DNA from 4 places in the Streptomyces sp. NPDC079167 genome. Region 3 is predicted to be linked to each of the others. Evidence: riboswitches for the same ligand, from Rfam matches in the RefSeq annotation. Region 3 holds a riboswitch; each other region holds the start of a gene.
What was found. A riboswitch is a leader RNA that binds a small molecule or an ion and turns the genes downstream of it on or off. The one in region 3 is predicted to bind cobalamin.
Positions count from the first base shown of each region.

Region 1 (7,794 bases), on a different contig from region 3:
GTCTCTCAGCTCCGCCGCGAGTGAGCTGACGGCCGCGGGGTTGCGCGGACTCTCGACGAGGTCGACGTAGTCGAGGACGACGATCCGGTCGTTCTTGATCGCGGAGACGTTGGCGAGCGGCCCGTAGGACTTCAGGAACTCCCGCTTCCGGTCAGCGGTGGTGTCCCCGTAGTTGTTGATCACGATGACCTCCGGGTCGCGGGCCACGACCGTCTCCCAGCCCACCGTGGTCCAGCTGTCCTTGAGGTCCTTCATGATGTGGTCGCCGCCGGCCTTGGTGATGATGTCGTGGGGGCCGGCGTAGGCACCCGAGGTCAGAGGCTTGTCCTGGCCGTCGTCGTAGAGGAAGACGCGCGGCCGGTCGGCGCCTCGCGGGGCCTGCGCCTGCGCTTCGGCCACCTGCTTCCGGAACGAGGCGACGAGCGTGCCGGCCCGGTCCTCGACGTCGAAGATCCTGCCCAGGTTCCGCAGGTCGGTGTAGAGCGCGTCGAGCGGCGCCATCACTCCGCGGGCCTTGCCCTGTCCGTTACGGCACGACTCGCTGAGCAGGTACGAGTCGATGCCCACCCGCCGCAGCGCGTCGGGTGTGAAGCCTTCGCCCTCGCTGAATCCGTAGTTCCACCCCGCGAAGACGAGATCGGCGCCGGCGTCGAGGACCAGCTCCTTGTTGATCCGCTCCTTCGAGAGCCACGTGGTCTTCCGGTATCCGTCCTTCCAGGGCACGGATGTCAGGTCCCCCTTGTCGTCGGGCATGACGTATCCGGCCATGTGGTCCTCCAGGCCGAGCGCGAACATGATCTCGGTGATGCCGACATCGTTGGTGACCACCCGCTGCGGAGCCTTGTCGTACGTCTTCTTCTCGCCGCAGTTCTCCACGGTCACCGGGTAGTGGCCGCCGGCTGCCGGGGCGCCGTCCTCCTTCCCTTCCTGCGAGGTGACCTCCGCCCCGCAGCCGGTGAGGGCGAGTGCGGCGGCGAGGGCGAGTGCGGCGGGGCGTACGAGATGACGCATGGCGTGCGGACTCCTTGGGAACGGTGACGGGGCGTCATGCGGAGGGAAGCCGGTCGAAGAGCAGTTGCAGCGCGCCCGTCTCGGGGTGCGGTACACGATGCGCGCGGACGCCGAACACCTCGGCCAGCAACCCGGGTGTGAAGACGTCGTGAGGTGGTCCGGAGGCGACGATCCGCCCGCCGTCGATGACGTGGACGACATCGCAGTGACGTGCGGCGAGGTTGAGGTCGTGCAGGGCGGTGAGTGCGGTCAGGCCGCTGCCGCGTACCAGCGCGAGGACCTCCAGCTGCTGGGCGATGTCCAGGTGGTTGGTGGGCTCGTCGAGCACCATCACCTGCGGCTGCTGGGCGAGCGCGCGGGCGATCAGGACCCGCTGCTTCTCCCCGCCGGAGAGGGTGAGGAAGCCGCGGTCGGCCAGGTGGCCGGCCCCGACGTCCTCCAGCGCGGCCTCACATGTGCGGCGGTCCTCGTCGGTGGTGCGGGCCATCGGCCCCTGGTGCGGCAGCCGGCCCATGGCCACGGTCTCGGCGACGGTGAAGTCGAACTCCGCGACCACTTCCTGCGGAAGGGCTGCCAGTCGGCGCGCGCCCTCACGGGCCGTCATGGTTCGCAGATCCTCGCCACCGATCCGCACCGAACCGGCCGAGGGCCGGAGCGCCCGGTAGACGCACCGCAACAGGGTCGACTTGCCGCTGCCGTTGGGGCCGACGAGACCGACGAGCTGTCCGCTGCCGGCTCGCAGCGTGACGTCCTCCACCAGCCGCGCGCCGGCGATCTCGACCGTGAGTGCGTCGATCTCGACCCGCATCACACACCTCCGAAGGTGTAGGTGCGGCGGCGCATGAGCAGGACGAAACACGGCACGCCGACGGCCGCGGTCAGTACGCCCACCGGCAGTTCGGCGGGGGCGAGCACCACGCGCGACAGGATGTCCACCCAGATCAGCAGGGTGGCGCCGGCCAGGGGCGCGACGGCCAGCAGGCGGCGGTGGTCCGCGCCGACCAGCATCCGTGCGGCGTGCGGAACCATCAGGCCCACGAAGCCGATGGCCCCGCTGACCGCGACGACCGCCCCGGTGACGGCGGCGGAGACGAGGAAGAGCTCCTTGCGCAGGCGGCCGGCGTCCACGCCGAGTGCGGCGGCGGTCTCGTCGCCCATGGCGAGGGCGTTCAGGCGCCGTGCCGACCAGCCGAGATGGGCGAGGCCGCCGGCCACCGCGCCGGCTGCGATCGGCACGGACGACCAGTTGGCCCCGCCCAGGCTGCCGAGCAGCCACATCATCGCGGACCGTGCCGCTTCGCCCCGCTCGGCGGCGAACACCATGAAGGTGGTCACGGCCGAGAAGCCGTAGTACATCGCCGTGCCGGTCAGCACGAGGCGCAGCGGTGTCAGGCCCCGGGCGGTCCGGGCGATCGTGTACACCAGCACCATGGCGAGGAGCGCGGAGACGAAGGCCGCCGAGGACAGCGCCCAGACGCCGAGCGCGCCGAACGCCCCGAAGATGAGCACGGCGTTGGCACCGACGGCCGCACCCGAGGAGATCCCGAGGACGAACGGGTCGGCGAGCGCGTTGCGCACCATGGCCTGCACGGCTACGCCGACGGCCGCCAGCCCGGCCCCGACGACCGCGGCGAGGACGGCGCGCGGGAAGCGGAGCTCCCAGACGATGGTGTACGAGGAGATCTCGTCCGGGGTGATGGCCCCGCCGGTCAGCCCCGCCCACAGGTGGTGCAGCGTCTCGCCCCACGTGAGCCCCGAGGCCCCGATCCCCGCCCCGCAGACGAGGGACAGCGGGAGCGCGACGCACAGGCCGGTTACCAGGAGGGGCAGAGGGAGGCGTCCGGGGGGCGCGGGCCCACTGCCGGAGCGGGTACCGCGCGACAGCACGGCGGGTATTCGGTCGCGGGGCGTGGCCACAGGCGGTTCGCTTTCGCCTCGGGCCGTGCCTACGTAATCCGAGGAGCGGCTCGGAACGCCCAGGCGCGCCGTTCGCAGCACCTCTCGCAGTCCACGGCGATCGACAGGAGCTTCGCCACCGTGGGTGATCGGGCTTACGGAACCGTGTGCGGTTCCGCCTACCGTTGCGGGTCAGCGCCGGACTTCGACCGGACTTCCCCCACGAGGCGCATGCAGCTTAGCGCGTACCGTCCGGCGGCCCGTCACGGGGAAAGCCGCCGGACGGCTCCGCACGTTTCCGGCCGACCACGCCATCCGATTAAGTCAGTCGATTGATTTACATGGAGGTGTGCTGTCTAGTGATCGGGAAGCCGGGGGCCCTGAAACAGCGCGGAGGCAGCCATGAGCGAAGTGGAGAAATCCGGCCTGATGGGCGTGGCGGGCGGTCCCGACCCCAACTCACGTTCAGCGCGGGCCTGGTGAACAGGACAGAGCCTCGCACCGGTCGCGGCGCCGGCACACGCGAGGCCATCATGACCGCGGCCGAACGCCTCTACGCCGAGCACGGGTTGTCGAACGTCTCCAACCGCCAGATCGGCGAGGCGGCCGGCCAGGGCAACAACACCGTCGTCAGCTATCACTTCGGCGGCAGGGCGACGCTCGTACGGGCCATCATGACCAAGCACGGCACGGGTGTCGACGCGATCCGCGCGCGCTATGTGGAGGCCGTGGGCGACAGCACCGACCTGCGGGACTGGGTGCGTTGCCTGGTGCGCCCGGTGACCGACCACCATGCCGCTCTCGGTGTCCCCTCGTGGCACGCGCGGTTCGCCGCGCAGGTGATGACCGACCCGCTGATGCGGACGCTGGTGGCGGACGAGTCCCTCACCCGTGACAGCCTGCGCCGCACCCTCCGGGGGCTGGGCACCTGCCTGCACTCTGTCGTTCCCCCCGAGATCCGCCCGGCGCGCGCCGAGATGGCCCGTCATCTGCTCACCCATACCTGCGCGGAGCGGGAGCGTTCCCTGGCCGAGGGGCCGGTCCGTCCCGGCTCGTCCTGGGAGAGCACCGCGGACGCGCTGGAGGACGCGTTGGTGGGGCTGCTCGCCGCGCCCACGACCCGTCGCTGAAACCGACCCGCGCCCGACGAGGGCCCGGTCCAACAAGGGAGAGAACATGAAGATCACCGTTGACGAGGAGAAGTGCTGCGGCGCCGGGCAGTGCGTAATGATCGCCCCGGAGGTGTTCGACCAGCGCGACGAGGACGGCATCGTCGTCCTTCTCGACGCCGCACCGCCCGCCGACCGGCACGAGGCGGTCCGCGAGTCCGCCGGTGTCTGCCCTGCCGCCGCCATCCACCTCGGTGAGGACGCGTGAGCGCACCGTCGGGTGTGCTCGTCGTCGGGGCAGGGGCGGCAGGTCTCGCCGTCGTGGAGACGCTGCGCCGTAAGGGCTACCGCGAGCGGATCACGCTGCTCGGCGAGGAGAGCGGCGCGCCGTACGACCGTCCGCCGCTGTCCAAGCAGCTACTCGCCGGGACGTGGGAGGCCGAGCGCACGCACCTGCGCACCCGTGAGGTGCTGGACGCCCTGGAGGCCGAGTTCGTCCTCGGCGCACGGGCCTCTGCCCTCGACGCCACCACCCGTACCGTGCGCACGGCGGGCGGAGCCGAGCTGAATGCGGAAGCCGTCGTCCTGGCGACCGGACTGCACGCGCGCAGGCTGCCCGGTCTTTCGGGGACGGCGGGGGTGCATGTGCTCCGGACCCTCGACGACGCCGTGGGGCTTCGGCGGGAACTGCTGGAGGCGCGGCGGGTCGTGGTCGTCGGTGACGGGGTGCTCGGCTCCGAGATCGCCGCCACGGCCCGCCTCATGGGAGCCGACGTGACACTCGCCGGACCTCAGGCGGCGCCGATGCGGGAGCAGTTGGGCCCCGCCGCCGCCGAACTGCTCGCCGCGCTGCACACCGCGCACGGGGTACGGCTACGGACGCACGCACTGGTGGACGGACTGGTGACGGCAGGCGGACGGGTCACCGGTGTCCGTCTGGCCGGCGGCGATACGATCCCCGCCGATCTCGTCGTCTCGGCGGTCGGCAGCACCCCCGCCACCGACTGGCTGGCCGGCAGCGGGCTCGTACTGGACGACGGCGTGGTGTGCGACTCCCGCTGCCGCGCCGCCGACGGTGTCTACGCCGCCGGGGACGTGGCCCGCTTCCACCACGAGGCACTCGGCCGGTCCCTGCGGCTGGAGAACCGTACGAACGCCACCGAGCACGCGCTGTCCGTCGCGGCGAACATCCTGGGCGAGGACCGCCCCTACCGTCCCGTCCCCTACTTCTGGACCGACCAGCTCGGGGCGAAGATCCAGGTGTACGGGCTCCCCACGCCGTCCGCCACCCTGCGAATCGTCGAAGGGAGCACGGAGCTGGGCCGGTTCGTCGCCCTGTACCTCGACGACGAGGACCGCCCCCTCGCGGTCCTCGGCTGGAACATGCCGAAACAGGCCCGCCTGCACCGCCGGCTGCTGCTCGACCGGTACGCCCCCACCCCCCGGCCCGAGTCCGCCACTACCGGGACCACCGCCTGACTTCAGGCGCGCCCGGCCCGCTCCGACGGCCGCACGCTTCCGTCGCCCCCTACCGACTGATCCGCGTACGCCTCCCACGCCCGCCGCGTCGGAGGCGGCCCACCCCACCGGAGAAGACCATGACCAGCACTCCCGCCGCTTCCGCCACTTCCGAGGCGAGCGCCGACGGCATCCCCGACTTCCCCCGGCCGCGCTCCTCGGAATGCCCCTTCGCACCGTCGCCGGAGATGCGGGCGCTGTCCGGGTACGGCCCGCTCACCCGGGTCCGCTCCTGGGGCGGCAGCACACCCTGGGCCGTCACTGGGCACGCCGAGCAGAAGGCGTTGCTGTCCGACCCGCGCCTCAGCGTGGAGTTCACCCGGCCGGGATACCCCAGCCCCGTGGACCCCTCGCACGCCCACGCGGGCAGCACCGATCTGAGCTTCGTCGGCATGGACGACCCCGAGCACGCCCGGCTGCGCCGCATGGTCAGCGGCGCCTTCACCATCAAGCGCATCGAGGCGATGCGTCCCCGCGTGCAGAAGATGGCCGACGACTTCATCGACGCCATGCTGGAGGGTCCCGGCACGGCCGATCTCGTCCAGGCACTCGCCCTGCCGATCCCCTCCCTGGTCATCTCCGAGATGCTCGGCGTCCCCTACCAGGACCACGAGTTCTTCCAGACGAACAGCAAGGTCATCGTCTCGGCCGTCGCCTCTCCTCAGGAACGGCGGACGGCCCACACCAACCTCGCCGCCTACCTCGACGAGCTCGTCGGCCGTAAGCTCACCGAGCCCGGCGACGACCTGCTCTCCAGCCTCTGCACACAGATCGAGAGCGGCGGACTCACCCGCCGGGAGGCCGCCACGATGGGCGTGCTCCTCCTCCTCGGCGGACACGAGACCACCGCGAACATGATCAGCCTGGGCACGCTGCTGCTCCTCCAGCACCCTGAGCAGCTCGCCCTGATCCGCGACACGGACGACCCAGCCGTCATCCGCGACGCCGTCGAGGAACTCCTGCGCTACCTCTCCATCGTCCACCTCGGCCGCCGCCGCACAGCCCTGGAGGACATCGAGGTCGCCGGCCGCACCATCCGTGCGGGCGAGGGCGTCATCCTCCTCGGCGAACTCGCCAACCGCGATCCCGCGGTCTTCCCCGACCCCGACCGTCTCGACCTCACCCGCAACGCCCGTCACCACCAGGCGTTCGGGGCGGGCGCCCATCACTGCGTGGGCCAGCCACTGGCCCGCATGGAGCTCCAGGTCATCTGTCCCACCCTCTTCCGCCGCATCCCCACCCTCCGCACCGTCGACAACATCGACGCCGTCCCCTTCAAGTACGACGCCGTCATCTACGGCCTGCACGCCCTGCCCGTCACCTGGTGACCGCCCGGGAAGCATGAGCTGAACCCGCGCCTGACAGGGCCGGTGCCCGGTGGAGCCGGGCACCGGCCCGTACCGGTGCCGGCGTGGACCGCCACCTGGCACCGTCGGCCGCCCCCGGTTTCGGACCATCCTCTAGGCTCGCCGCATGTGCCATGGAGAATCGCATCATGCTTTGCAAATACGAGCAGGACGCCACTAATCTGTCGCATGTGCAGTCCCACACGGGGGCACCTCACCCGGTGCGACTCCCCACCACCCGCCCGGGTGGCACGACCCGGCCGCGTCCCCGAGGAGCCTGACCCTCATGTCTCTCACCTTCACCCGGCGACGTACGGCGGCGGTTGTCCTGACGGCGGCTCTCCTCCTCCCGCTGGCCGCGTGCGGCAGCGACGACACGAAGGACTCGGGTGACAGGACGTCGGCGTCCGGGGCGGACCTGACGGTGCTGGCCGCCTCCTCGCTCACCGACGTCTTCAAGACGGCCGGTGCGGCCTACGAGAAGGGGCACCCGGGCACCGAGGTGACCTTCTCGTTCGCCGGCTCGCAGGAGCTCGCCGCACAGGTCGAGCAGGGCGCGCCCGCCGACGCCCTGGTGACGGCGGACACGAAGACGATGGACGGGCTGAGGGACGACACCGGGACGCCGACGGTCATCGCGAAGAACCGTCTGGTGATCGCCACGGGCAAGGGGAACCCGGAGGGGGTCGAGACACTGAAGGACCTCGCCGACCCCGGTCTGAAGGTCGTCCTCGCGGCGCCCGAGGTGCCGGTCGGACGCTACAGCCGGCAGATCCTGGACGCGCAGGAGACCGAGGTGAACCCCGTCTCCCAGGAACCCAACGTCCGCGCCGTCCTCAGCAAGGTCGAGCTCGGCGAGGCGGACGCCGGTCTCGTCTACAGGACGGACGCCACCACGGCCACCGGCAGGATCG
Region 1 is NZ_JBFBLO010000004.1:448,780-456,573, reverse strand. It holds gene AB0P41_RS11910 (ABC transporter substrate-binding protein) at 1-1,011, opposite strand, end outside; gene AB0P41_RS11905 (ABC transporter ATP-binding protein) at 1,046-1,819, opposite strand; gene AB0P41_RS11900 (iron ABC transporter permease) at 1,819-2,928, opposite strand; cobalamin riboswitch at 3,030-3,175, opposite strand; gene AB0P41_RS11895 (helix-turn-helix domain-containing protein) at 3,441-4,037, shown strand; gene AB0P41_RS11890 (ferredoxin) at 4,084-4,284, shown strand; gene AB0P41_RS11885 (FAD-dependent oxidoreductase) at 4,281-5,495, shown strand; gene AB0P41_RS11880 (cytochrome P450) at 5,615-6,862, shown strand; gene modA (molybdate ABC transporter substrate-binding protein) at 7,167-7,794, shown strand, end outside.
Region 1: linked by a shared signal. The riboswitch ahead of AB0P41_RS11900 (iron ABC transporter permease) and the one ahead of AB0P41_RS17875 (ribonucleoside-diphosphate reductase subunit alpha) in region 3 are both predicted to bind cobalamin.

Region 2 (7,794 bases), on a different contig from region 3:
TGCCCACCGGCACCCGCACACCACGTCAGCTCAGCCATCTGCGCGAACTGACCGAGCGTGAGATCGACTTGCTGGCCAGGCTCCGCACGCCCCGCCTCATCCGCATGTACGAGACGCTGACGGTCGACGACCCGGACCGCCCGGAGCTGGACGGCGCCACCGTCCTCGTCCTGGAGCGGGCCGAGGCCGATCTGAACCAGCTCCTGGAGCGGACTCCGGTCCCGGAGGCGGGACCGTCCCTGCTCGCGCAGATCTGTGAGGGTCTGCACCAACTGCACCACGCGGGGTGGGTGCACGGTGACCTGAAGCCTGCCAATGTGCTGCTCCTGAAGGACGGTTCGGTCCGGCTGGCCGACTTCAACATGGCGGCCGAACTGGAAGGCACCCACGCCTACGCCCCGGCGTTCGCCACCCCCGACTACACCCCGCCCGAGCTGTTCTGGCCGGAGATCGACGAGCGTGGCACGCGGATCCGCCCCACCTGCGACATCTGGGCCTTCGGTGTCCTGGCCCATGTCGTCCTGACCGGGTCGTTCCCGCTGCCGGGCGCGACCGCGGAGGCCCGGGCCGATGCGGCGACGCAGTACGCGCGCGGTGGTGAGGAGCTGCGCCTGTCCCCCGCCCTCCCCGACGACTGGCGTGACATCGTGCGGGAGTGCCTGGCCCCCACGCACGAGCGACGTCTCGCGGACACCGGCGCGCTGCTCCGCAGGGTGGAGCGTGCCGCGGGCGCCTCCCGTTCGGCGAGACTGCCGAGACTGCGGCCGAGACGGTGGCGGCGCCTGCACGTCGCGGCGGCGCTCGTGGCGGTGCTGCTGGGAGGAGCCGCGTACACCTTCCTGCCGGAGACCGCGGAGCCGAGCGCGGCGCCGCCCACCTGTGAGAGACCCGTGGTGTACGAGGACGCGCACGGCCGCGGCTTCATGGCGGGCCACAGCGGCACCTGGGACTTCACCATCAAGCGGGGAGACGGAGGCAGTCAGGTCAGGGAGGCCCAGTGCCTGCTCAGACACCTGCACGGCATCACCGAGGTCGGCGAGGTGGACGGCGACTTCGGGCCCATGACCCATGGAGCCGTCGTCACCTTTCAGGAACGGGCCGGTCTGGACGCGGACGGGTCGGTCGGCCCGGAGACCTGGCGCGCCCTGCGCAGGGCCGAAGAACCGTGACGGTGGCCGCCCTCGGTGATCTCGGGCCCGCTTGTCATCGTCCCCCGCCTGGCACTACTGTCGCCACGCCTTGGTGAACGGGAAATCGGTGTGATGCCGGTGCGGCCCTCGCCACTGTGATCGGGAAGTCCGGCTCCGGCCCTCACGGGCAGCCACTGGGTCCTTGTGACCCGGGAAGGCGGAATTCGGGCGGTGTTACCCGTAAGCCAGGAGACCGGCCAAGGCACTTCAACCATCCACGAGGTGCTGGAGAGGGTCTGCTGAGCCATGCACATAGCCGAGGGTTTTCTGCCTCCGGCGCACGCGATCGCCTGGGGTGTCGCGTCCGCGCCGTTCGTCGTCCACGGAGTCCGCTCACTCACGCGCGAAGTACGGGAGAACCCCGAGAGCACGCTGCTCCTGGGGGCTTCCGGGGCCTTCACGTTCGTTCTCTCCGCATTGAAGATCCCCTCCGTGACCGGGAGTTGCTCCCATCCCACGGGCACGGGGCTGGGAGCCATCCTGTTCCGCCCGCCGATCATGGCGGTCCTGGGCACCATCACCCTGCTGTTCCAGGCGCTCCTGCTCGCCCACGGCGGGCTGACCACGCTGGGCGCCAACGTCTTCTCGATGGCGATCGTCGGGCCCTGGGCGGGGTACGCCGTCTACAGGCTGCTGCGCCGGTACGGCGTGCCGCTGATGGTGGGGGTGTTCTTCGGCGCGTTCGTCGCCGACCTGTCGACGTACTGCGTCACGAGCGTGCAGCTGGCGCTCGCCTTCCCGGACCCGGGCAGCGGCTTCCTGGGCGCGCTCGGCAAGTTCGGCTCCATCTTCGCGGTCACCCAGATCCCGCTGGCGGTGAGTGAGGGGCTCCTGACCGTTCTGGTCATGCGGCTCCTGGTGCAGTCCAGCAAGGGAGATCTGACCCGGCTCGGCGTGTTCCTCGCCGGAAGGCGGGACCGGACCAGGACGGACGGAACCGAGGCGGTGGCCCGATGAACAAGAACACGAGGATCAACGCCCTGCTGCTGCTCGTCGTGGCCGCGCTGGCCGTCCTGCCGCTGGCCCTCGGCCTCGGCGACGACGAGAAGGAGCCGTTCGCGGGGGCCGATGCCCAGGCCGAGACGGCGATCACCGAGATCGATCCCGGGTACGAACCCTGGTTCTCCCCGCTGTACGAACCACCGTCGGGCGAGATCGAGTCGGCGCTGTTCGCCCTCCAGGCGGCGTTGGGCGCGGGCGTGCTCGCCTACTACTTCGGGCTCCGGCGCGGGCGCCGCCAGGGCGAGCTGCGCGGGACCACGCGGCAGGAGAGCGCCGGGGAGCCGGCGGCCCGGGAGAACTGAGCGCTCGTGCTGCCGATCGACGCGGCGGCGCACAGCAGTCGCTGGCGCCGCCGCCATCCCGTGGACAAAGCCGTACTCGGTCTGGGACTCACCGTCCTGGCCATCTCGCTGCCGCCCTGGCCCGGAGCCGTGCTGATCCTCCTCACCGCCGTCGCCGTGCTGCTGGGGCCGGCCGGTGTGCCCGCCCGCCACCTCTGGCGGGCCTACCGGGTTCCCCTGGGTTTCTGCGTCACCGGGGCGGCCACACTGCTCGTGCAGGTCGGCGGGCCGGAAGGGTTCGTGACCCTCGCCGACGGGGGGCCGAACCGTGCCGGTGAGCTGTTGCTGCGCACCTCCGCGGCGTCGCTGGGGGTCCTGCTGTTCGCCTTCACCACCCCGATGTCCGACCTGCTGCCGCGCCTGGTCAAGGCGGGGGTGCCGGCGCCTGTGGTGGACGTCGCCCTGGTGACGTACCGCATGAGCTTCCTGCTCCTGGACTCGGTGCGCCGGATCCGGGAGGCCCAGGCGGCCCGGCTCGGGCACACCACTCGGGCCGCCGCCTGGCGGTCGCTGGCGAGGCTGGGGGCCACCGCGTTCGTCAGGGCCTTCGACCGCGCGGCACGGCTCCAGGCGGGTCTCGCCGGACGCGGTTACGACGGGACCCTGCGTGTCCTGGTACCCGACGCCCGCGTCTCCGGCCGGTTCGTGGCCATGAGCATCACCCTGCTCGCGGCCCTCGCCGCGCTGACCTTCGTCCTGGAAAGGCCCCTTTCATGAGCGAATCCGCTCTGCTCGCCCTGCGGGGCGCGTCCTTCGCGTACGAGGACGGCCCTGCCGTGCTCAGCGGTCTCGACTTCGAGGCGCGGGCGGGGCGTGCGCTCGCCCTGCTCGGCCGGAACGGCAGTGGGAAGACCACGCTGATGCGTCTGCTCAGCGGCGGGCTGCGCCCCCGCGAGGGGCGGTTGACGGTGGAGGGCCATCCGGTCACGTACGACCGGAAGGGCCTGACCCGGCTGCGTACGACGGTCCAGCTGGTGGTGCAGGACCCGGACGACCAGTTGTTCGCCGCGTCCGTCTCCCAGGACGTGTCCTTCGGACCGCTGAATCTCGGGCTGCCCGACAGCGAGGTGCGGGCCCGGGTGGACGAGGCGCTGGGCGCGCTGGACATCACGGCACTGGCGGACCGGCCCACCCATCTGCTCTCGTACGGGCAGCGCAAACGGGCCGCCATCGCGGGCGCGGTCGCGATGCGGCCCCGGGTGCTGATCCTCGACGAGCCGACCGCCGGTCTGGACCCGGACGGTCAGGAGCGGCTGCTCGCCACGCTGGGCACCCTCCGGGAGAGCGGCACCACCGTCATGATGGCGACCCACGACGTCGACCTGGCCCTGCGCTGGGCCGACGACGCCGCGCTCCTCACCCCCTCTGGCGTCCGAGCCGGGCCCGCACCGGTGATGCTCGCCCGTACGGATCTCCTGGAGGAGGCCGGACTGCGGCTGCCGTGGGGCGTCGCGACCGCCCGGCTGCTGCGCGCGCACGGCCTGCTGGACGCGTCGGCGCCCGGCCCCCGCACCCCCGAGGAACTCGCCGGCTTCGCCTCGCCCGCCGGCGGCAGGGGGCAGGCCGCCGCACGCCGGTGAGCGGTCAGATGACGCGGAAGAGGTCGCCGGCGGCATGGACGTCGGTGAGGTCCTCGATGGTGCGCAGGTTGTCGCACAACGCGTCCAGGACGGTGCCGGGGCCGGCGGCCTGCGTGGCCCCGATGGCCACGCCGAAGGAGCGGAAGCCCAGCGTGCGCTTGGCGTCGTTCCAGCTGCGCATCCACTGCTTGCTGACGTCGCACTCCCCGTCGGTGATCATCACTATGTCGCCGCGCCGGCGCCCGTCCGAGTTGAACTCCTCGTCCAGCAGCCTGACGGCGGCCGCGAGCGGGGTCCGGAACTCCGTACCGCCTCCGAAGAAGTGCTCGGCGAAGTCGAGGACGTCGGCGATACCGGCCGGCTGCGAGCCCGGGAAGCGGCACACCTTCACGGAGTCGGACGAGGAGAACAGGATTCCGACGAAGTCACGGCGCGCCCGGCGGGCCTGGTCCAGCAGCGCCAGGGCGCAGGCCTTGGCCCACGCCTCCCGGGTGACACCACCGGGTCCGGACTCCAGCATCGAGTACGAGCAGTCGACACAGGCGATGACGGCGCCCTTGCCCGTGGTCTGCTCACCTCGGCTGTCGTAGAGCATCAGCCGCGACTCGGCGTACCTCGCGGCGAACACGCTCCTCATGGCGGGTACGCCGAGGTTCGCCAGCTCGGAGGGGATGACCCGGGAGAGGTCGTCGCCCAGGGTGATTCCGACCAGTTCGCCCGTGCCCTGCTCGACCTTGCGGGCGCGTTCCCCGTCGGCCATCTGCCTGAACCGGCCGATGAGGTCCGCGAACCGCCCCAGCCGGCCGGAGCGCAGCCGCTCGGCGAGGCGAGCACGCCGGTCGAACGGCATCCGCTCCAGCTCGCCCGGGCCCACACCCCACGCGCGCATCAGCTCGGCCTCCTCGCGGGACTGCCCGGCGGCCTTGCCCGAGCCGCTCCGCGCGGCCGCGCGGATGCCCGGAGCCGCTGCGGCGAGTGCCTGCCCGGCCTCCTGTGCCGCCTGCCGCGCGGCGGCGTCGGCGGCCTCGGCCGTCTCGACGGCCCGCGTCAGGGCGTCGGCCGTGGCGTCAGGCACCGTGCCGTCCTCGTCCGTCTCCCCGCCGGCCTGCTGGAGCGCTCCGGTGACGGCGGCCGCGGCGTGCTCGGCCCGCTCCTGGGCGCTTTTCGCCCGCCGGGCCCGGTCCGCCGCCTCCTTGGCCAGTTCCAGCATCAGGCGCAGGGCGTCGGACTGGGCCAGCACCCCCATCGCGGCGGCGTAGGGGTCGCCGGACGTCTCGCGGTGCAGCTCGGCGAACTCCGGGCTGCCCGTCATGGCCGTGACGACCTGGTGGTTGACCAGCCGTGAGGGGTCCATCTCGGCCCGCTCGCGCATCTGCGGGCTGACCTTGTAGGCGGCCAGGAACACGTCCGCGAGCAGGTCCTCGGTGTGGTCGAAGCGTTCGTTCAGGTCCCTCGCGAGTCGCTGCAGCCCGGTGGCCTGGGTGTAGGTGTCGCGCCAGGCCATCGTGTCGAACCGGTCGCCGGCCACCGCGGTGTGCGCCTTCGGGCGGCCCGTGTCAGCGGGCGGCCCCAGCCACTTGCCGGCGCGGGCCGTCAGGTCCGCGATCCCGCCGGGTCTCTCCTCCATGACCGTGCCCCCGCCGCTCAGAGCCGGGCCTGGACGATACTCGCGTCCACCCCGAGCGCTTCGGTCAGGACACGGGCGTGGACGGCTCGCTGAAGGAGGATCACACGCTCCACGGTAGCCGTGGAGCGTCCGGCGGTCCCGGCCTCCTTGCGAAGTCTCTCCAGCTTCTTTCCTGCCGTGTTGAGCTTGGTGATCGCCTCCCTGATCGCCCAGTCGCCCAGTGCCTCACGGGACTGCCCGGCCTTGGCGTCGAGTTGGGCCTCCAGCTCCTCGATGGCGTCGGCGAGGTCGAGCGCCTCCTTGGCGTCGGGGTTGACCAGGTGGAGCACCTCTCGTTCGACGGCCGGTCGTTCGGCGGGCGAGTCCCACAGCACATGGGTGAGCACCGACAGGTCGTTCCGGCCCACCTTGTCCCGGCCGTCCAGGAAGGCGCTCGCCTGGAGCAACCGGACCGACTGCCGCCAGCGACGGTCGGATGAGATCAGCTCCTTGCGGCGCAGGGCGGCCCGCAGCGTGCACAAGGCGTCGACGATCGCGTCCGGGACACCCACGGCCGGCACGGCTTCGGTCACGGCGTGTTGCAGTTCGGCCAGCTCCACCGTCGTCCGGGTGAGGACGGCCGGGGCGGTGACGGCGGAGCGCACCAGTCCCGCGAAGTTGGAGGGGTCGGCGAGGTACCCGACCTCGAGCCGCACCAGCAGCCGGTCGTAGATCGCGGCGCTGTCCTCACCGGCCGGCAGTTCGTTGGACGCGGTGATCGCGCTGATCAGGGGGCAGTGGATCGGCTCGCCGCCGTTCTCCGGGTGGTAGAGGCGTTCGTTGAGCAGCCCGAGGGTTTCGTTCAGAGCCGCGGTGGAGCACTTGAAGATCTCGTCGATGAACGCGATGTGTGCTGTCGTCGCCCGGCCGTCGAATATCTGCCGGTACTCGCCCCGGCTCAGCGCCCCCACGTCGATCGGGCCGAACATGCGGGTCGGCGCGGTGAACTTGCTGAGCAGGATCTCCCAGTAGTTCGCGCTCCCGATACGGCCCGTCAGTTCCCGCGCGAGTTCCGACTTCGCGGTGCCCGGAGGGCCGAGCAGGAGTGAGTGCTGACCGGCCAGCATCGCCACCGTCAGCGTCCGTATGACGTCGTCCCGCTCGTAGAACAGCCCTGACAGTTCACCGGTGATCGCTCGCAGTCGCTCCGCCGTGTCCTGTGCGCCCATCGCCATCTCCCCTGTCCGCCAACCTTGCTGGGAACCGGCGGATTACGGTGCAGGCCGGCCCGCGGCCATCATTATGCCGACCGGGAGCAGGTGCGATTTCACACGTCCTCGACACGCCGCCGGGGCCCGCACGAACTCCGTCCGCCTTCCGCCGCGGACAACCATGGATGTAATCCGGGTGACCGGCGCACGAGGAAATGCCTTCGGGAAACACGATCTCGTTCCGGAATTACGGTCCTGGGCGGCCGGACCGAGCGGTCCGCCCTTTCCCGCCCATGGCGTCCGGAAGGGGGCATTGCTTTCCCGCACCGGGTCGTCGGCTTTCGCCGGACTCGGACTTCTCCGCACGGTCGTGCGTCTCGGTCCGGCGGGGAGTGCCCAGCCCATGGCTCCGGAGCCGCTCACTCCGGGTGGCGACCGCCTTGAGGACGGAAACGGTCCAGTGAACCGTGGCCGTGTTTCCAACGGGTTAACCGACCTTCCCGACCGAACCACTGTGCGAATATGACTATTGCCAATCGCCCGGCATATGCACCCGGCCACGGAGGCCCGGATGATCTCAAATGGTGAGAACGGCGGTTCGGCCGGCTCCGGAGGCCGAGGGGACGCCGCCACATAATCCGGCTCGTCAGGCGTCGACTTTCGGACTCTTCACAAAGGGTTAACTCCATAATCCCCTTGGCCTGTTAGCGTCCCGAAGGACGGGTGAAGTCCAGGAGGAGGTGAAGCGTGCGAGCAGCGACGGTCCGGTTCGTACTCGTGCTCCTGATGGGCTTCCTCCTGGCGCCGTACTCCGGCACGCCCTCGGGCGACGCCCAGGCGTCCGCCCCCGGATGGCAGGCAGCC
Region 2 is NZ_JBFBLO010000017.1:20,069-27,862, reverse strand. It holds gene AB0P41_RS28990 (protein kinase) at 1-1,169, shown strand, start outside; cobalamin riboswitch at 1,202-1,407, shown strand; gene AB0P41_RS28985 (energy-coupling factor ABC transporter permease) at 1,437-2,147, shown strand; gene AB0P41_RS28980 (energy-coupling factor ABC transporter substrate-binding protein) at 2,144-2,494, shown strand; gene cbiQ (cobalt ECF transporter T component CbiQ) at 2,501-3,250, shown strand; gene AB0P41_RS28970 (ATP-binding cassette domain-containing protein) at 3,247-4,113, shown strand; gene AB0P41_RS28965 (VWA domain-containing protein) at 4,118-5,740, opposite strand; gene AB0P41_RS28960 (AAA family ATPase) at 5,758-6,948, opposite strand; gene AB0P41_RS28955 (hypothetical protein) at 7,678-7,794, shown strand, end outside.
Region 2: linked by a shared signal. The riboswitch ahead of AB0P41_RS28985 (energy-coupling factor ABC transporter permease) and the one ahead of AB0P41_RS17875 (ribonucleoside-diphosphate reductase subunit alpha) in region 3 are both predicted to bind cobalamin.

Region 3 (7,794 bases):
TACTACCGGCTCAAGCGCCATCTCCTCGACATGACGGACACCATGCCGCCCGGCACCCCGGTGCCGCCCGAACGGACCCTGGCGGCGGAGTTCGACACCTCGCGCACCACGGTGCGCCAGGCCCTCCAGGAGCTGGTGGTCGAGGGCCGGCTGGAGCGCATCCAGGGCAAGGGCACCTTCGTCGCCAAGCCGAAGGTCTCCCAGGCCCTGCAACTCACCTCGTACACCGAGGACATGCGCGCCCAGGGGCTGGAGCCCACCTCGCAGCTGCTGGACATCGGCTACGTCACGGCGGACGACACGCTCGCCGGGCTGCTGGACATCACGACGGGCGGCCGGGTGCTGCGGATCGAGCGGCTCCGGCTGGCCAGCGGTGAACCGATGGCCATCGAGACCACCCACCTCTCGGCCAAGCGCTTCCCCGCGCTGCGCCGTTCACTGGTGAAGTACACCTCGCTCTACACCGCACTGGCCGAGGTGTACGACGTCCGGCTCGCCGAGGCCGAGGAGACCATCGAGACCTCGCTGGCCACCCCGCGCGAGGCGGGACTGCTCGGCACGGACGTCGGCCTCCCGATGCTCATGCTGTCCCGGCATTCGGTCGACGGAGGGGGCGAACCGGTGGAGTGGGTGCGCTCCGTGTACCGGGGCGACCGGTACAAGTTCGTCGCCCGCCTGAAGCGTCCCACGGACTGAGCACCGTCAGGGTCTGAGACCTCTGATCCCCCCGCGCACGCGGGGGGATCAGGCATTTCGGGCGACACCGGACCGTTGCACGACCGCAATGCGGACGGGGGGTGACGGTGGACGGGGCGCTCGCTTAGATTTCCTGCGCATTACACCAGGTGATCAGCGAGGGGACGGAGTCGCCACATGCCAGAAGGAAACGGTGCGAACCCACCGACAGCACCGACAGTGACACCCATGAGGGTGGTCATCGGGCTCTGCCTGATCGCCCCGTTCGTGGCGATGCTCTGGGTCGGGTCGTACGCGAAGGTCGATCCGACCTTCATCGGCATCCCGTTCTTCTACTGGTACCAGATGCTCTGGGTGCTCATCTCGACCGCTCTCACCATGATCGCGTACAAGCTGTGGCAGCGTGACCAGCGCGCCCGCAAGGGGGGTGCGTCAGCGTGAAGGACGGCTTGAACAGCATCGCGGCCGACGAGGGCGGCGTGAACGGCATCGCCCTCGCCGTGTTCGTCTTCTTCTTCGTGGCCGTCACGGTCATCGGCTTCATGGCCGCGCGCTGGCGCAAGGCCGAGAACGAGGCCAGTCTCGACGAATGGGGCCTGGGCGGCCGGTCGTTCGGCACCTGGGTCACCTGGTTCCTGCTCGGCGGAGACCTCTACACGGCGTACACCTTCGTCGCGGTGCCCGCGGCGGTCTACGCGGCGGGCGCGGCCGGCTTCTTCGCCGTCCCCTACACGATCCTCGTCTACCCGCTGATCTTCACCTTCCTGCCGCGTCTGTGGTCGGTGTCGCACAAGCACGGCTACGTCACCACCTCGGACTTCGTCCGTGGCCGCTTCGGCTCGAAGGGACTCTCGCTGGCGGTCGCCGTCACCGGCATCCTCGCCACGATGCCGTACATCGCGCTCCAGCTGGTCGGCATCCAGGCCGTCCTGGACGTCATGGGCGTCGGCGGCGGCGAGAACACGCACTGGTTCATCAAGGACCTGCCGCTGCTCATCGCCTTCGCCGTCCTCGCCGCGTACACCTACTCCTCGGGGCTGCGCGCGCCGGCGCTGATCGCGTTCGTCAAGGACGGGCTGATCTACCTGGTCATCGCGGTGGCGATCATCTACATCCCGATCAAGCTGGGCGGGTTCGACAACATCTTCGCCGCCGCCGGCGAGAAGTTCTCCGCCGCGAACGAGGCGGCCGGCAAGCCGGTGGCCGGGCTCGCACCCGGCGTCTCCGGCCAGTGGGGTTACGCCACCCTGGCCCTGGGCTCGGCGCTGGCGCTCTTCATGTACCCGCACTCGATCACGGCGACGCTCTCCAGCCGCAGCCGTGAGGTGATCCGGCGCAACACCACGATCCTGCCGCTGTATTCGCTGATGCTGGGTCTGCTGGCGCTGCTCGGATTCATGGCGATCGCGGCCGGGATCAAGGTCGACAACGGCCAGCTCGCCATTCCGCAGCTCTTCGAGAACATGTTCCCGGACTGGTTCGCGGGCGTGGCCTTCGCCGCGATCGGTATCGGCGCCCTGGTGCCCGCCGCGATCATGTCGATCGCCGCGGCGAACCTCTTCACCCGCAACATCTACAAGGACTTTCTGAAGCCGGACGCGACCCCGGCCCAGGAGACCAAGGTCTCCAAGCTGGTCTCGCTGCTGGTCAAGGTCGGCGCGCTCGCCTTCGTCCTCACCATGGACAAGACGGTCGCGATCAACTTCCAGCTGCTGGGCGGCATCTGGATCCTCCAGACGATGCCGGCCCTGGTGGGCGGGCTCTTCACCCGGTGGTTCCACCGCTGGGCCCTGATCGCCGGCTGGGCGGTCGGCATGATCTACGGCACGGCGGCCGCGTACGGCGTCGCCAGCCCCACCCAGAAGCACTTCGGCGGTTCCTCGAAGGAGATCCCGGGCATCGGCGAGATCGGGTACATCGGTCTCACCGCGTTCGTGCTGAACGTCGTCGTCGTGCTCGTGCTGACCGTCGTCCTCAACGCGGTGAAGGCACCGGCCGGTGTGGACGAGACCTCCCCGTCGGACTACACGGCGGACGCGGGCGACCCCGGCGTCAAGGTCGAGCTGCCGCCGGCCACGGCGGGCGCCCCGGGCGGCCACTGACCCCACAGCGGTCACTCGGAGCAGGACGTCCGTCCCGGCAGGGTCCTCCCTGCCGGGACGGAGTCGTATCAGGACCGGCGGCGTGCGCGTTCGGTCTCCGGAAACCGGGGCGCGCCGCACCCGGTTCCTGGGGCAGACTGCCGCCCATGGACGTTTCGATCAGGCCGGCGCTGCCCGCTCAGTTCGAGGAGCTCGGCGAGATCACCGCACACGCGTATCTGGGCGACGGGCTCCTGGACTTCGGCGCCGACGACCCCTACCTGGATCAGCTCCGCGCGGTCGGGCGGCGGGCCGCCGAGGCCGAGGTGCTGGTCGCGCTGGACGCCGACGGCCGGCTGCTGGGCGGTGTCACCTACGTCGCGCCGGGCAGCCCGTGGGCGGACATCGCCGGGGAGGACGAGGCCGAGTTCCGGATGCTGGCCGTCTCGCCGGAGGCCCGTGGGCGGGGCGCGGGCGAGGCGCTCGTGCGGGCCTGTATCGAGCGGGCTCGGGCAGCCGGAGGGCTTTCCGGGATCGTCCTGTCGACGCAGTCCGCCATGACGGGCGCCCACCGGATATACCGCCGCCTCGGCTTCGTACGGACTCCCGAGCGGGACTGGTGTCCCCTGCCGGGGCTCGCGCTCCTGACGTTCCGCCTGGAGCTCTGACCCTTCACGACACAAGATGTGGGGGCTTCTTCAATCAGCAGCCACCACATGTATGCTCGACCTCGCTGTCGCCGCAGGGGAATCCGGTGAGAATCCGGAACTGTCCCGCAACGGTGTGATCGGTGTGCTCCGCGCACCCCGAAGTCCGAAGACCTGCCGACAGTGCGCCCGGCTCGACCGATCCGGGCGCCGATACGTCCGGGCCCCGCGGAGGGCCGGTGGACGCCGCGTGCCGTGCTGCCCTTCCCCGGGCGCCGTGTGCCCCCGGCTGCCCCGCTCCCGCAGGCCCCGAGCCGAGCGAGGGATAGCCCCAGTGACCATCGCGCCAGCCGACCCGGTTTCAGCCACGGAATCCGAAGGCCGCACGACCGACGCACCCGGGACCGCACTGCTGCGGACCCTGACCGGTCTCACCGCCGATCTGCCCGACGCCGACCCCGGACGGGTGGCCGCCGCCGCGCTGCGTGGCCGCAACGCCCGGTCGGACGAGGCGGAGCTGCGCTCGCTGGCCACCGAGGCCGCCGCCGGCCTGATCTCCGAGGACCCCGCCTACTCCCGGCTCGCCGCCCGGCTCCTCACCCGGACCATCGCGGACGAGGCCGCCGGCCAGGGCGCCGTCTCCTTCTCCGCGTCGGTCGCCGTCGGACACCGCGAGGGCCTGATCGCGGACCGTACGGCCGGGTTCGTCACGCTGCACGCCGCCGCCCTCGACGCGCTGGTCGAGCGGGCGCTCGCCGAAGGCGCCGACGACCGTTTCGGCTACTTCGGGCTGCGGACGCTGCACAGCAGGTACCTGCTGCGCCATCCGCTCACCCGCGACGTCATCGAGACCCCGCAGCACTTCATGCTGCGCGTCGCGGCCGGGCTCGCCGAGGACACCTCCGAGCGGGCCCTGGAGGAAGTGGCCGCGCTGTACGGCCTGATGAACCGGCTGGACTACCTGCCCTCCTCCCCCACCCTCTTCAACTCCGGCACCCGGCACCCGCAGATGTCCTCCTGCTACCTGCTGGACTCCCCCAAGGACGAGCTGGACTCGATCTACGACCGCTACCACCAGGTGGCGCGCCTCTCCAAGCACGCGGGCGGCATCGGGCTCTCGTACTCCCGTATCCGCGCCCGGGGTTCGCTCATCCGCGGCACCAACGGGCACTCCAACGGCATCGTGCCGTTCCTGAAGACGCTGGACGCCTCGGTCGCCGCGGTGAACCAGGGCGGCCGCCGCAAGGGTGCCGCGGCCGTCTACCTGGAGACCTGGCACGCGGACATCGAGGAGTTCCTGGAGCTGCGCGACAACACCGGCGAGGACCAGCGGCGTACGCACAACCTCAACCTGGCCCACTGGATCCCGGACGAGTTCATGCGCCGCGTCGACGCGGACACCGACTGGTCACTGTTCTCCCCGGCCGACGTCCCCGAGCTGGTCGACCTGTGGGGCGACGCGTTCGACGCCGCCTACCGGGCCGCCGAGGCCAAGGGGCTGGCCCGCAAGGCCCTGCCGGCCCGTGAGCTGTACGGCAGGATGATGCGGACCCTCGCCCAGACCGGGCAGGGCTGGATGACGTTCAAGGACGCCTCCAACCGCACGGCGAACCAGACCGCCGAGCCGGGCCGCGTCGTGCACTCGTCGAACCTGTGCACGGAGATCCTCGAAGTCACCGACGACGGCGAGACGGCCGTCTGCAACCTGGGTTCGGTCAACCTGGGCGCGTTCGTGGTGGACGGCTCGATCGACTGGGAACGGCTGGACGCCACCGTGCGGACCGCCGTGACCTTCCTGGACCGGGTCGTCGACATCAACTTCTACCCGACCGAGCAGGCCGGCCGCTCCAATGCCCGCTGGCGTCCGGTGGGCCTGGGCGCGATGGGGCTCCAGGACGTCTTCTTCAAGCTGCGCCTCCCCTTCGACTCGCCCGAGGCCCGCGCGCTCTCCACGAAGATCTCCGAGCGGATCATGCTCGCCGCGTACGAGTCGTCCTGCGACCTCGCCGAGCGCCCCCAAGCACCTTCGGCAGGCTCCGGTGCAGGGGGGACCCCCGTGGGCCCGCTGCCCGCCTGGTCCGAGACCCGCGCGGCGCGCGGCGTACTGCACCCGGACCACTACGACACCGAGCTGCACTGGCCGGAGCGCTGGGACGCGCTGCGCGCCCGGATCGCGAAGACGGGCATGCGCAACTCGCTGCTGCTCGCCATCGCGCCGACGGCGACCATCGCCTCGATCGCCGGGGTGTACGAGTGCGTCGAGCCGCAGGTCTCCAACCTGTTCAAGCGCGAGACCCTCAGCGGAGAGTTCCTCCAGGTCAACGCCTACCTGGTCGACGAGCTGAAGAGACTCGGCGTCTGGGACGCGCGGACCCGTGAGGCACTGCGCGAGGCGAGCGGCTCCGTGCAGGGCTTCGGCTGGATCCCCGAGGACGTGCGCGCGCTGTACCGCACGGCGTGGGAGATCCCGCAGCGCGGACTGATCGACATGGCGGCTGCCCGTACGCCGTTCCTCGACCAGAGCCAGTCGCTCAACCTGTTCCTGGAGACGCCGACGATCGGCAAGCTCTCCTCGATGTACGCGTACGCCTGGAAGCAGGGGCTGAAGACGACGTACTACCTGCGCTCGCGCCCGGCGACCCGGATCGCCCGCGCGGCATCCGCCGCCCCGATCCCCGAGCAGGCACCCGCGCCCGACGCGGACTCGGTCGCCTGTTCCCTGGAAAACCCCGAGTCCTGCGAGGCCTGCCAGTAATGACGACGTCCGAGAACAAGAACCTGCTCGACCCGGGCTTCGAACTGACCCTGCGTCCCATGCGCTACCCGGACTTCTACGAGCGCTACCGGGACGCGATCAAGAACACCTGGCACGTGGAGGAGGTCGACCTGCACTCCGACGTCGCCGACCTCGCCAAGCTCTCACCCGGTGAGCAGCACATGATCGGCCGGCTGGTCGCGTTCTTCGCGACGGGTGACTCGATCGTCTCCAACAACCTGGTGCTGACGCTCTACAAGCACATCAACTCGCCCGAGGCGCGCCTCTATCTGTCACGTCAGCTGTTCGAGGAGGCCGTGCACGTCCAGTTCTATCTGACGCTGCTCGACACCTATCTGCCCGACCCGGAGGACCGTGCCGCGGCCTTCGACGCGGTCGAGGAGATCCCCTCGATCCGCGAGAAGGCGCAGTTCTGCTTCCGGTGGATGGACTCGGTCGAGAAGATCGAGCGGCTGGAGTCGAAGGCCGACCGCCGGCGCTTCCTGCTCAACCTGATCTGCTTCGCCGCGTGCATCGAGGGGCTGTTCTTCTACGGCGCGTTCGCGTACGTCTACTGGTTCCGCTCGCGCGGTCTGCTGCACGGTCTCGCCACGGGCACCAACTGGGTGTTCCGTGACGAGACGATGCACATGAACTTCGCCTTCGAGGTCGTCGACACCGTCCGCAAGGAGGAGCCGGACCTCTTCGACGACGAGCTCCAGCAGCAGGTCACCGACATGCTGCGGGAGGCGGTCGAGGCGGAGCTGCAGTTCGGCCGCGACCTGTGCGGCGACGGCCTGCCGGGGATGAACACCGAGTCGATGCGCCAGTACCTGGAGTGCGTCGCCGACCAGCGGCTCACCCGGCTCGGCTTCCCCCCGCTCTACGGTTCCGAGAACCCGTTCTCGTTCATGGAGCTCCAGGGGGTGCAGGAGCTGACGAACTTCTTCGAGCGGCGCCCCTCCGCGTACCAGGTGGCGGTGGAGGGGTCCGTCGGCTTCGACGACGACTTCTAGATCCGCGCCCAGGACCTGATGTACGGGCGCCGCGTGGCCGTGAGCGGCTGCGCGGCGCCTGGCGTTCCCGGGGGGCGCTCCCCCCTCCTCCGTTCCGCCTCACGCAGTGCGCGGTCGATCCGGCGCTCCCGGGCGAGACCGACAAGGGCGGGCAGCAGGACGAGGGCGAAGAGGACGACTACGGCCAGGTAGCTCAGGAATGTGTTCATGGCTCCACTGTCGTCGGGGCGGACGGATTCCGGCAGTGGCAGGACTGTCATGCAGCATCGAATTACTGCCACACTGGCGGCATGCTGAAGAATGTCGCCGTCCTGCTGCTCGACGAGGTCCACCCCTTCGAACTCGGCGTGCTGTGCGAGGTGTTCGGGCTCGACCGGTCCGAGGACGGGCTGCCCGTCCATGACTTCGCCGTCGTGTCGGCCGAAGGCCCCGTCCTCCGGACGCACGCCGGATTCACGATCAGCACCCCCCACGGTCTCGACCGCCTGGAGGAGGCCGATCTCATCGCCGTACCGGCGGGGAGCCACTTCATGGAGCGGACCTATCCCGAGGAGGCCCTGGACGCCCTGCGCCGAGCCGTCGAGCGCGGGGCGCGGGTG
Region 3 is NZ_JBFBLO010000007.1:352,302-360,095, forward strand. It holds gene AB0P41_RS17855 (GntR family transcriptional regulator) at 1-696, shown strand, start outside; gene AB0P41_RS17860 (DUF3311 domain-containing protein) at 925-1,137, shown strand; gene mctP (monocarboxylate uptake permease MctP) at 1,176-2,798, shown strand; gene AB0P41_RS17870 (GNAT family N-acetyltransferase) at 2,945-3,445, shown strand; cobalamin riboswitch at 3,481-3,621, shown strand; gene AB0P41_RS17875 (ribonucleoside-diphosphate reductase subunit alpha) at 3,759-6,179, shown strand; gene AB0P41_RS17880 (ribonucleotide-diphosphate reductase subunit beta) at 6,179-7,195, shown strand; gene AB0P41_RS17885 (hypothetical protein) at 7,192-7,404, opposite strand; gene AB0P41_RS17890 (helix-turn-helix domain-containing protein) at 7,486-7,794, shown strand, end outside.

Region 4 (7,794 bases), on a different contig from region 3:
CCAGGGGGCCAGGGTGTCGTCGGGGCCGTGGACGATCATCGTGGGGACGTGCAGGGCCGTCGGCACCGAGGTGGCCAGGAGCGGGGCCCCGTGCAGTCCGGTCTGGCCCTGGGCGGCCCGGACGGCGAGCGGCAGCAGCGCGGAGGGGACGCCCCGGGCCGAGGCGAGGGCGCGCAGGGTGGTCTTCCAGTCCAGGACCGGGGAGTCGAGGACGAGGCCGCTGATGCGGTCACGGAGGGCGGAGTTGACGGCCGCGTGCAGGGCCATCGAGGCGCCGGAGGACCAGCCGTACAGGATGACGTTCTCGGCCCCGTAGCGCACCGCGTAGCGGATGGCCGCGTCGAGGTCGCGCCATTCGGACTCACCGAGGTGGGAGAGCCCGTCCGGGGAACGGGGGGCGCCCTCGTCGCCGCGGTAGGCCAGGTCGAGCACCGGGAGCTGCTGGTCGTTGAGGAACCCCATCACGTTCATGGGGTGGTCCCTGGTGGTGCCCAGGCCGTGCACCGTGATCACCCAGGTGTCCCGGGCTGCGGGTACGAACCAGGCGGGCAGGGGACCCAGTTCGCCGGGGATTTCGACCTCCTTGTAGGCGAGGCCGAGGGCGGCGAGCGGGTCGCCGCGGTGGAGCTCCGGGGTGAGACGGACCCGGGCACCCGGCTTCAGGCTGCCGAGGGTCACGCGCTCCAGCCGGCGGACCACGGTGTCGGGAGAGATGACGGAACGGCCCGGCACCTGCTCGATCACCGGGCCGGTCACCGCGTGGACGCCCCGGCCGGCCAGTCCGTACGTACCGGGGCGCAGCGCGGGAAAGGAGCGGGTCAGAGTGATCTGCCCGGCCGCGGTGGCGTGCACGGTGAGACGGCGGTCGGCCGGGAAGGGCCGTGGCGAGGGCGCCCCGAGGGCGGCGTCGCTGGCGTAGCGGCCGGCGGCGACCGCTGCCGCGCCGACGCCGAGGATCGAGGTGGCGGCCACTGCCGCCGCTGTTGCCGGGCGCACGGCTCCAGTGTCCTGGGCCGGGGCGCCGTTGGCCAGTGGGCGGGGCCCGTACGGTGCGGCGCCGGGCTCAGCCGCGCTGGCCGTAGCCCTTCAGGGCGTCCTGGACGTCGTCCAGCTGGGCCGGGGTGAGGAGGCTCGGGGTGTGGCCGGGCACGGAGCTCGCGGTGAGCCAGAGCCTGCACATCCATTCGAGCTGCGCGGTGCGGTCGTATGCCTCGTCGAGGGTGCGCCCGTAGGTGACGGTGCCGTGGTTCCGCAGCAGGCAGCCGGTGCGGTCGCGCAGGGCGGCCAGCATGTTGTGGGCGAGCTCCGGCGTGCCGTAGCGCGCGTAGGCGGCGGTGCGGACGGGACCGCCGAGCAGGGCGGCGGCGTAGTGGATGAGCGGCACCTCGGGGACGAGGGTGGAGACGGCCGTGGCGTGCACGGCGTGGGTGTGGACGACCGCCGCGGCGTCGCTGCCTCGGTAGACGGCCAGGTGGAGCGGGAGTTCGCTGGTCGGGACCAGGTCGCCGATGACCTGGCGTCCTTCGAGGTCGACGCCGACGGCGTCCCCGGGGCCGAGCCGGTCGTAGGGCACCCCGCTGGGGGTGACCAGGACGATGTCGCCGACCCGGGCCGACACGTTGCCGGAGGTTCCGACGACCAGGCCGTCCGCCGCCGTCCTCCGGGCCGTCGCGACGACACCGGCCCACGCCTGTTCCACAGCACGCTCATCCATGTCACCCATACGGGGATCCTAGGGTCACGTGACCGATGTCTCCCCGAAGGGGTGAATCGGCCACGGTCAAGATCCCCCGCGGCGGGTGGCACCGGGCCCCGCACCGAACGGCGGCGGTCCGGCCCACCCACCGTGCACACAAGCGGAACCTGTGCACGCGGTTGGGGTCACCGTGCCGCCCTGCCCAGTTCATCTTCCGTTCACCCTGGTTGCTTACGTTCCACGTGCCAATGACGTCGAACGATTGCCTGGGTAAATGGAACACATCACGCTGCTGCTTGCGATTGTGATCGTGACAGCTCTCGTGTTCGATTTCACGAACGGTTTCCACGACACCGCCAACGCGATGGCCACCACCATCTCGACCGGCGCTCTCAAGCCCAAGACAGCGGTGGCGATGTCCGCCGTTCTCAACCTCGTCGGCGCGTTCCTGTCGGTGGAGGTCGCCAAGACGATCTCCGGCGGGATCATCAACGAGAACGGCCTCAGAACCGAGGTCATCTTCGCGGCGCTCGTCGGCGCGATCCTGTGGAATCTGCTGACCTGGCTGGTCGGCCTGCCCTCCAGTTCCTCCCACGCACTCTTCGGCGGCCTCATCGGCGCCGCGGTCATGTCGGCCGGCTGGTCCTCGATCGACGGCGGCACCGTCGTCACGAAGGTCCTGCTGCCCGCGATCGCCGCCCCGGTCGTGGCCGGTATCGCCGCGCTGCTGGCGACGAAGCTGACGTACCGCCTCAACCGGAAGATCACCGACGAGGCGCAGCTGAAGTCGACCGCCAAGGGGTACCGCGCCGGGCAGATCGCCTCGGCCGGGCTCGTCTCGCTCGCCCACGGCACCAACGACGCGCAGAAGACGATGGGCATCATCACCCTGGCCCTGGTCACCGGTGGCGTCCTCTCCCCCGGCTCCAACCCGCCGGTCTGGGTCATCGCCTCCGCGGGTATCGCCATCGCGTTGGGCACCTACCTCGGCGGCTGGCGCATCATCCGCACCATGGGCAGCGGCCTCACCGACCTGCGTCCGCCGCAGGGCTTCGCGGCCCAGACCAGTGCGGCCACGGTCATCCTGGCCTCCTCCCACCTCGGCTTCTCCCTCTCCACCACGCAGTCCTGCTCCGGCGCCGTCATGGGCGCGGGTCTCGGCCGCAAGGGGGGCGTGGTCCGCTGGTCCACCGCCACCCGGATGTTCGTGGCCTGGGGCCTGACCTTGCCGGCCGCCGGTCTGATGGGCGCGGGCGCCGAGTTCCTGACCAAGCAGGGCCCCTGGGGCGTCGGCGTGGTCGCCGTCCTCCTCGTCGCGGGCTCCGGCGCCATCTGGCTGCTGTCGCGCCGCAAGCCGGTCGACCACACCAACGTGAACGCGGAGGCCGAGCCCGCGGGCGTCGTCACCACCGCCATCTCCGCGGTCAGCCCGCCCCCCGCCGGTACCGTCGTACCGGAGCTCAAGACCACCATCTCGGCCCCGGCCACGTCGGCCGGAACCCCGGCCGACCCGGCCACGGTGTAAGGACGGATCCGCATGAACATCGACTGGGCAGCTCTCGCGTCCGTCTTCGGCGTCAGCCTCGTGGTCACCGTCGCGCTGGTCGGCCTCTTCACGCTCGGCATCACGGGCATGGCCAGGCAGACCCCGACCGCACAGGGCGGCGGCGGTGCCAACGGCCTGGTGCGCACCGGTGCGTACGCCTGCTTCGGGCTGTGCGCGGCGGCCGTCGCGTACGGGATCTATCTGATCGTCGCCTGACCGCCCCGCGCGGACACCGACCCGGGCCGGACACACCACGTGTGTCCGGCCCGGTGTGCGTCTGAGCACATAGAAGCCTCGCAGGTCAGCGGCAGGTTGACGGGCGTTCGCGGGTCATGGTGGACTGCCGGAGCCATTTAGGCCGACCGGCACACATGTGACGGCCGGTCTTACGGCGACAGGAGAGGAAGCCGGTGCGAATCCGGCGCGGTCCCGCCACTGTCACCGGGGAGCAGCCTCCATACGGAAGTCACGGCCCGTCACCACGGGCTGGAAGGCCGGAGGAACTGCGGATCCGGAAGCCAGGAGACTCTCGTCGCCGGTCACGTCGAACCAGGGCGCGGACCCTGAGTGAGGACATACGCCATGTCTGGCTGCCCTGTGCCGGTCGCTGCACCACCTGCCACGAAGGTCCTCCGAGGCGCGACGGCCGGCTGAGCGGTGCGAGCCGACCGCATCTTCGCGTACGGAGCCGCCGCCGGTCTGATCGGCGACCTGCTGTTCGGTGATCCCCGGCGCGGCCACCCCGTCGCCGCCTTCGGGCGTGCGGCTGCGGGCGCCGAGCGCCGCCTGTGGCGCGACCACCGGGGCTGGGGCGCGCTGCACACGCTCGTCTGCGCCGGGGGTGCCGCGGGCGCCGCCGCGCTGGCCGCGCGTGGCGTCCGGAACCGTCCCGTCGCCGCCGTGGCGCTGACCGCCGCCGCCACCTGGTCCGTCGTCGGCGGCACCTCGCTGGGCCGTGAGGCCCGCGCCATCGGCGGGGCGCTGGCCGCCGGGGACATCGAGCTTGCCCGGGAGCGGCTCCCGCATCTGTGCGGCCGCGACCCGCAGTCGCTGGACGGGCAGCAGATCGCCCGCGCCGTGGTGGAGTCCGTCGCCGAGAACACCTCCGACGCCGTCGTGGGGGCCCTGGTGTGGGGTGCTCTCGGCGGAGTGCCGGGGCTGGTGGCCTTCCGGGCCGTCAACACTCTCGACGCCATGGTCGGGCACAAGTCGCCCCGCTACCGGCGCTACGGCTGGGCGTCCGCCCGGCTCGACGATGTCGCCGGCTGGCCCGGCGCCCGGCTCACCGCCGTGCTCGCGGTGACCGCCGGGGGGCGCCCGCGCGAGGCGGTCAGTGCCTGGCGGGCGGACGCGGGCCGGCATCCCAGCCCCAACGCGGGCCCGGTGGAGGCCTCGTTCGCGGGTGCGCTCGGCGTACGGCTCGGCGGCACCCTCGCGTACGGCGGGCGGGTCGAGCACCGGCCGGTGCTCAACGGCGGGGCCGGAAGGGACGTGCGGGTCACGGACATCGAACGCGCGGTGCGGCTGTCGCGCCGGGTGAGTGTGCTGGCCCTCGTCGTGTGCGCGGCGGGGCGGTCGGCCATGGGACGGAGAGTCGGATGAGCGGCGGGCTGCTGGTCGCGGGGACCACTTCGGACGCGGGCAAGAGCGTCGTCACGGCGGGAATCTGCCGGTGGCTGGTGCGCCGGGGGGTGAAGGTCGCGCCGTTCAAGGCGCAGAACATGTCGCTGAACTCGTTCGTCACCCGGGAGGGGGCGGAGATCGGCCGCGCCCAGGCGATGCAGGCGCAGGCCGCCCGGGTGGAGCCGTCGGCGCTGATGAACCCGGTGCTGCTCAAGCCCGGCGGCGACCGGTCGAGCCAGGTCGTCCTGATGGGCAGGCCGGTCGGCGAGATGAGCGCCCACGGCTATCACGGCGGCCGCCAGGAAGCGCTGCTGGGGACGGTCGTGGACTGTCTGGAGCAGCTGCGGGGCGCGTACGACGCCGTGATCTGCGAGGGGGCGGGCAGTCCGGCCGAGATCAATCTGCGGCGCACGGACATCGTGAACATGGGCATCGCCCGGGCCGCGCGCTTTCCCGTGCTGGTGGTCGGTGACATCGACCGGGGCGGCGTGTTCGCCTCGTTCTTCGGCACGACGGCGCTGCTGAGCCCCGAGGACCAGTCGCTGGTCGCGGGGTATCTCGTCAACAAGTTCCGCGGTGACGTGTCACTGCTGGAGCCCGGTCTCGACATGCTGCTCGGGCTCACGGGGCGGCCGACGTACGGAGTGCTGCCCTACGCCCACGGTCTGGGTATCGACGAGGAGGACGGCCTGCGCGTGTCGATGCGCGGCACCGTGCGGGAGTCCGTCGTGGCGCCGCCGCACGGCGAGGACGTGCTGCGGGTCGCGGTGTGCGCGGTGCCGCTGATGTCGAACTTCACCGATGTGGACGCGCTGGCGGCCGAGCCGGGTGTGGTGGTGCGGTTCGTGGACCGGGCGGAGGAGCTCGTCGACGCGGACCTCGTGATCGTGCCCGGGACGCGGGGCACCGTGAAGGCACTGGCGTGGCTGCGCGAGCGGGGGCTGGCCGACGCGCTGGTCCGGCGTGCCGCGGAAGGCCGCCCGGTGCTGGGGATCTGCGGAGGGTTCCAGGTCCTGGGCGAGCGCATCGAGGACGACGTGGAGTCGCGGGCCGGTCTCGTCGAGGGGCTCGGTCTGCTGCCCGTACGCGTCCGGTTCGGCCGGGAGAAGGTCCTGGGACGGCCCGTCGGGTCGGCGCTCGGGGAGCCGGTGGAGGGTTACGAGATCCATCACGGGGTCGCCGGGGTGAGCGGCGGCGAGCCGTTCCTCGACGGGTGCCGGGTGGGTTCGGTCTGGGGGACGCACTGGCACGGGTCGCTGGAGAGCGACGCGTTCCGGCGGGCGTTCCTGGGCGAGGTCGCGCGGGCTGCGGGGCGGCGGTTCACCGCGGCGCCGGACACGAGCTTCGGGGCGTTGCGGGAGGAACAGCTGGACCGGCTGGGAGATCTGATCGAGGAACACGCGGACACGGACGCGCTGTGGCGGCTGATCGAGACCGGCGCGCCGAAGGGGCTGCCGTTCATCCCGCCGGGCGCGCCGCCCGCGCCCGGACATGACGTTGTGGTTGCGACAGAGGAGGCCCTGTGAGTACGCCGTATCCCTTCACCGCCATCGTCGGACAGGACGACCTGCGGCTGGGTCTCCTGCTCAACGCGGTCAGTCCCGCCGTCGGCGGGGTCCTGGTCCGCGGCGAGAAGGGCACCGCCAAGTCCACCGCCGTACGCGCGCTCGCCGCGCTGATGCCCGAGGTCGACGTCGTGGCGGGGTGCCGCTTCTCGTGCGACCCGGGAGCCCCCGATCCGGCGTGTCCCGACGGCCCGCACGAGACGGGTACGGGCGTGTCGCGTCCGGCGCGGACCGTGGAGCTCCCGGTCGGCGCGTCGGAGGACCGGCTGGTCGGCGCCCTCGACATCGAACGGGCCCTCTCGGAGGGGGTGAAGGCCTTCGAGCCGGGACTCCTCGCCGACGCCCATCGCGGGATCCTCTACGTCGACGAGGTCAATCTCCTCCATGACCATCTGGTGGACCTGCTGCTCGACGCGGCGGCCATGGGCGCTTCGTACGTCGAGCGCGAAGGTGTCTCCGTCCGTCACGCGGCGCGCTTCCTGCTGGTCGGGACGATGAACCCGGAGGAGGGCGAGCTCAGGCCGCAGCTGCTGGACCGCTTCGGGCTGACCGTCGAGGTGGCGGCCTCGCGCGACACGGACCTGCGCGTCGAGGTCGTACGGCGCAGGCTCGCCTACGACGACGACCCGGCCGGCTTCGCGGCCCGGTGGGCCGACGAGGAGTCCGCGTTGCGTGAGCGGATCGTCGCCGCGCGCGCCCTGCTTCCCCACGTGGTGCTCGGCGACGCCGTGCTGCGGCAGATCGCGGCGACGTGCGCGGCGTTCGAGGTCGACGGCATGCGTGCCGACATCGTCATGGCGCGCACCGCGACGGCGCTGGCCGCGTGGGCGGGCCGTGAGGAGGTCGTCGAGGACGACGTACGGCAGGCCGCGCTCCTGGCGCTCCCCCACCGGCGCCGGCGCAACCCGTTCGACGCGCCCGGGCTGGACGAGGACAAGCTGGACGAGGCCCTCCAGGACGCGGCGGACGGCGACGGCGGGGGCGACGACGACCCGGACCCGGACGGGCCCGGCGGCGGTGTGCCCCCGCAGGGCGGCGGCCCCGACGACGGCGGTACGGACCCGGACGGGCCGGGTGACGACACGCCCGGCCGCGACGAGGCGGGCAGCGGCGACGCGCCCGCGCCGGGCGGCGGCGCCGGGGAACAGCAGCCGGTGCGGGCCGGCGAGCCGTTCCGTACGAAGATGCTCAGCGTGCCCGGGCTCGGCGAGGGCGCGGCCGGGCGGCGGTCGAGGGCGCGTACGGAGCACGGCAGGACCACCGGTTCGCGGCGGCCCGAGGGCGCGTTGACGAAGCTGCACCTGGCGGCGACCGTACAGGCGGCGGCGCCGCACCAGCGGGCGCGCGGGCGTTCGGGACGGGGT
Region 4 is NZ_JBFBLO010000008.1:293,484-301,277, reverse strand. It holds gene AB0P41_RS19405 (alpha/beta fold hydrolase) at 1-996, opposite strand, end outside; gene AB0P41_RS19400 (class II aldolase/adducin family protein) at 1,064-1,723, opposite strand; gene AB0P41_RS19395 (inorganic phosphate transporter) at 1,971-3,221, shown strand; gene AB0P41_RS19390 (hypothetical protein) at 3,234-3,458, shown strand; cobalamin riboswitch at 3,602-3,792, shown strand; gene AB0P41_RS19385 (cobalamin biosynthesis protein) at 3,900-4,844, shown strand; gene AB0P41_RS19380 (cobyric acid synthase) at 4,841-6,391, shown strand; gene AB0P41_RS19375 (putative cobaltochelatase) at 6,388-7,794, shown strand, end outside.
Region 4: linked by a shared signal. The riboswitch ahead of AB0P41_RS19385 (cobalamin biosynthesis protein) and the one ahead of AB0P41_RS17875 (ribonucleoside-diphosphate reductase subunit alpha) in region 3 are both predicted to bind cobalamin.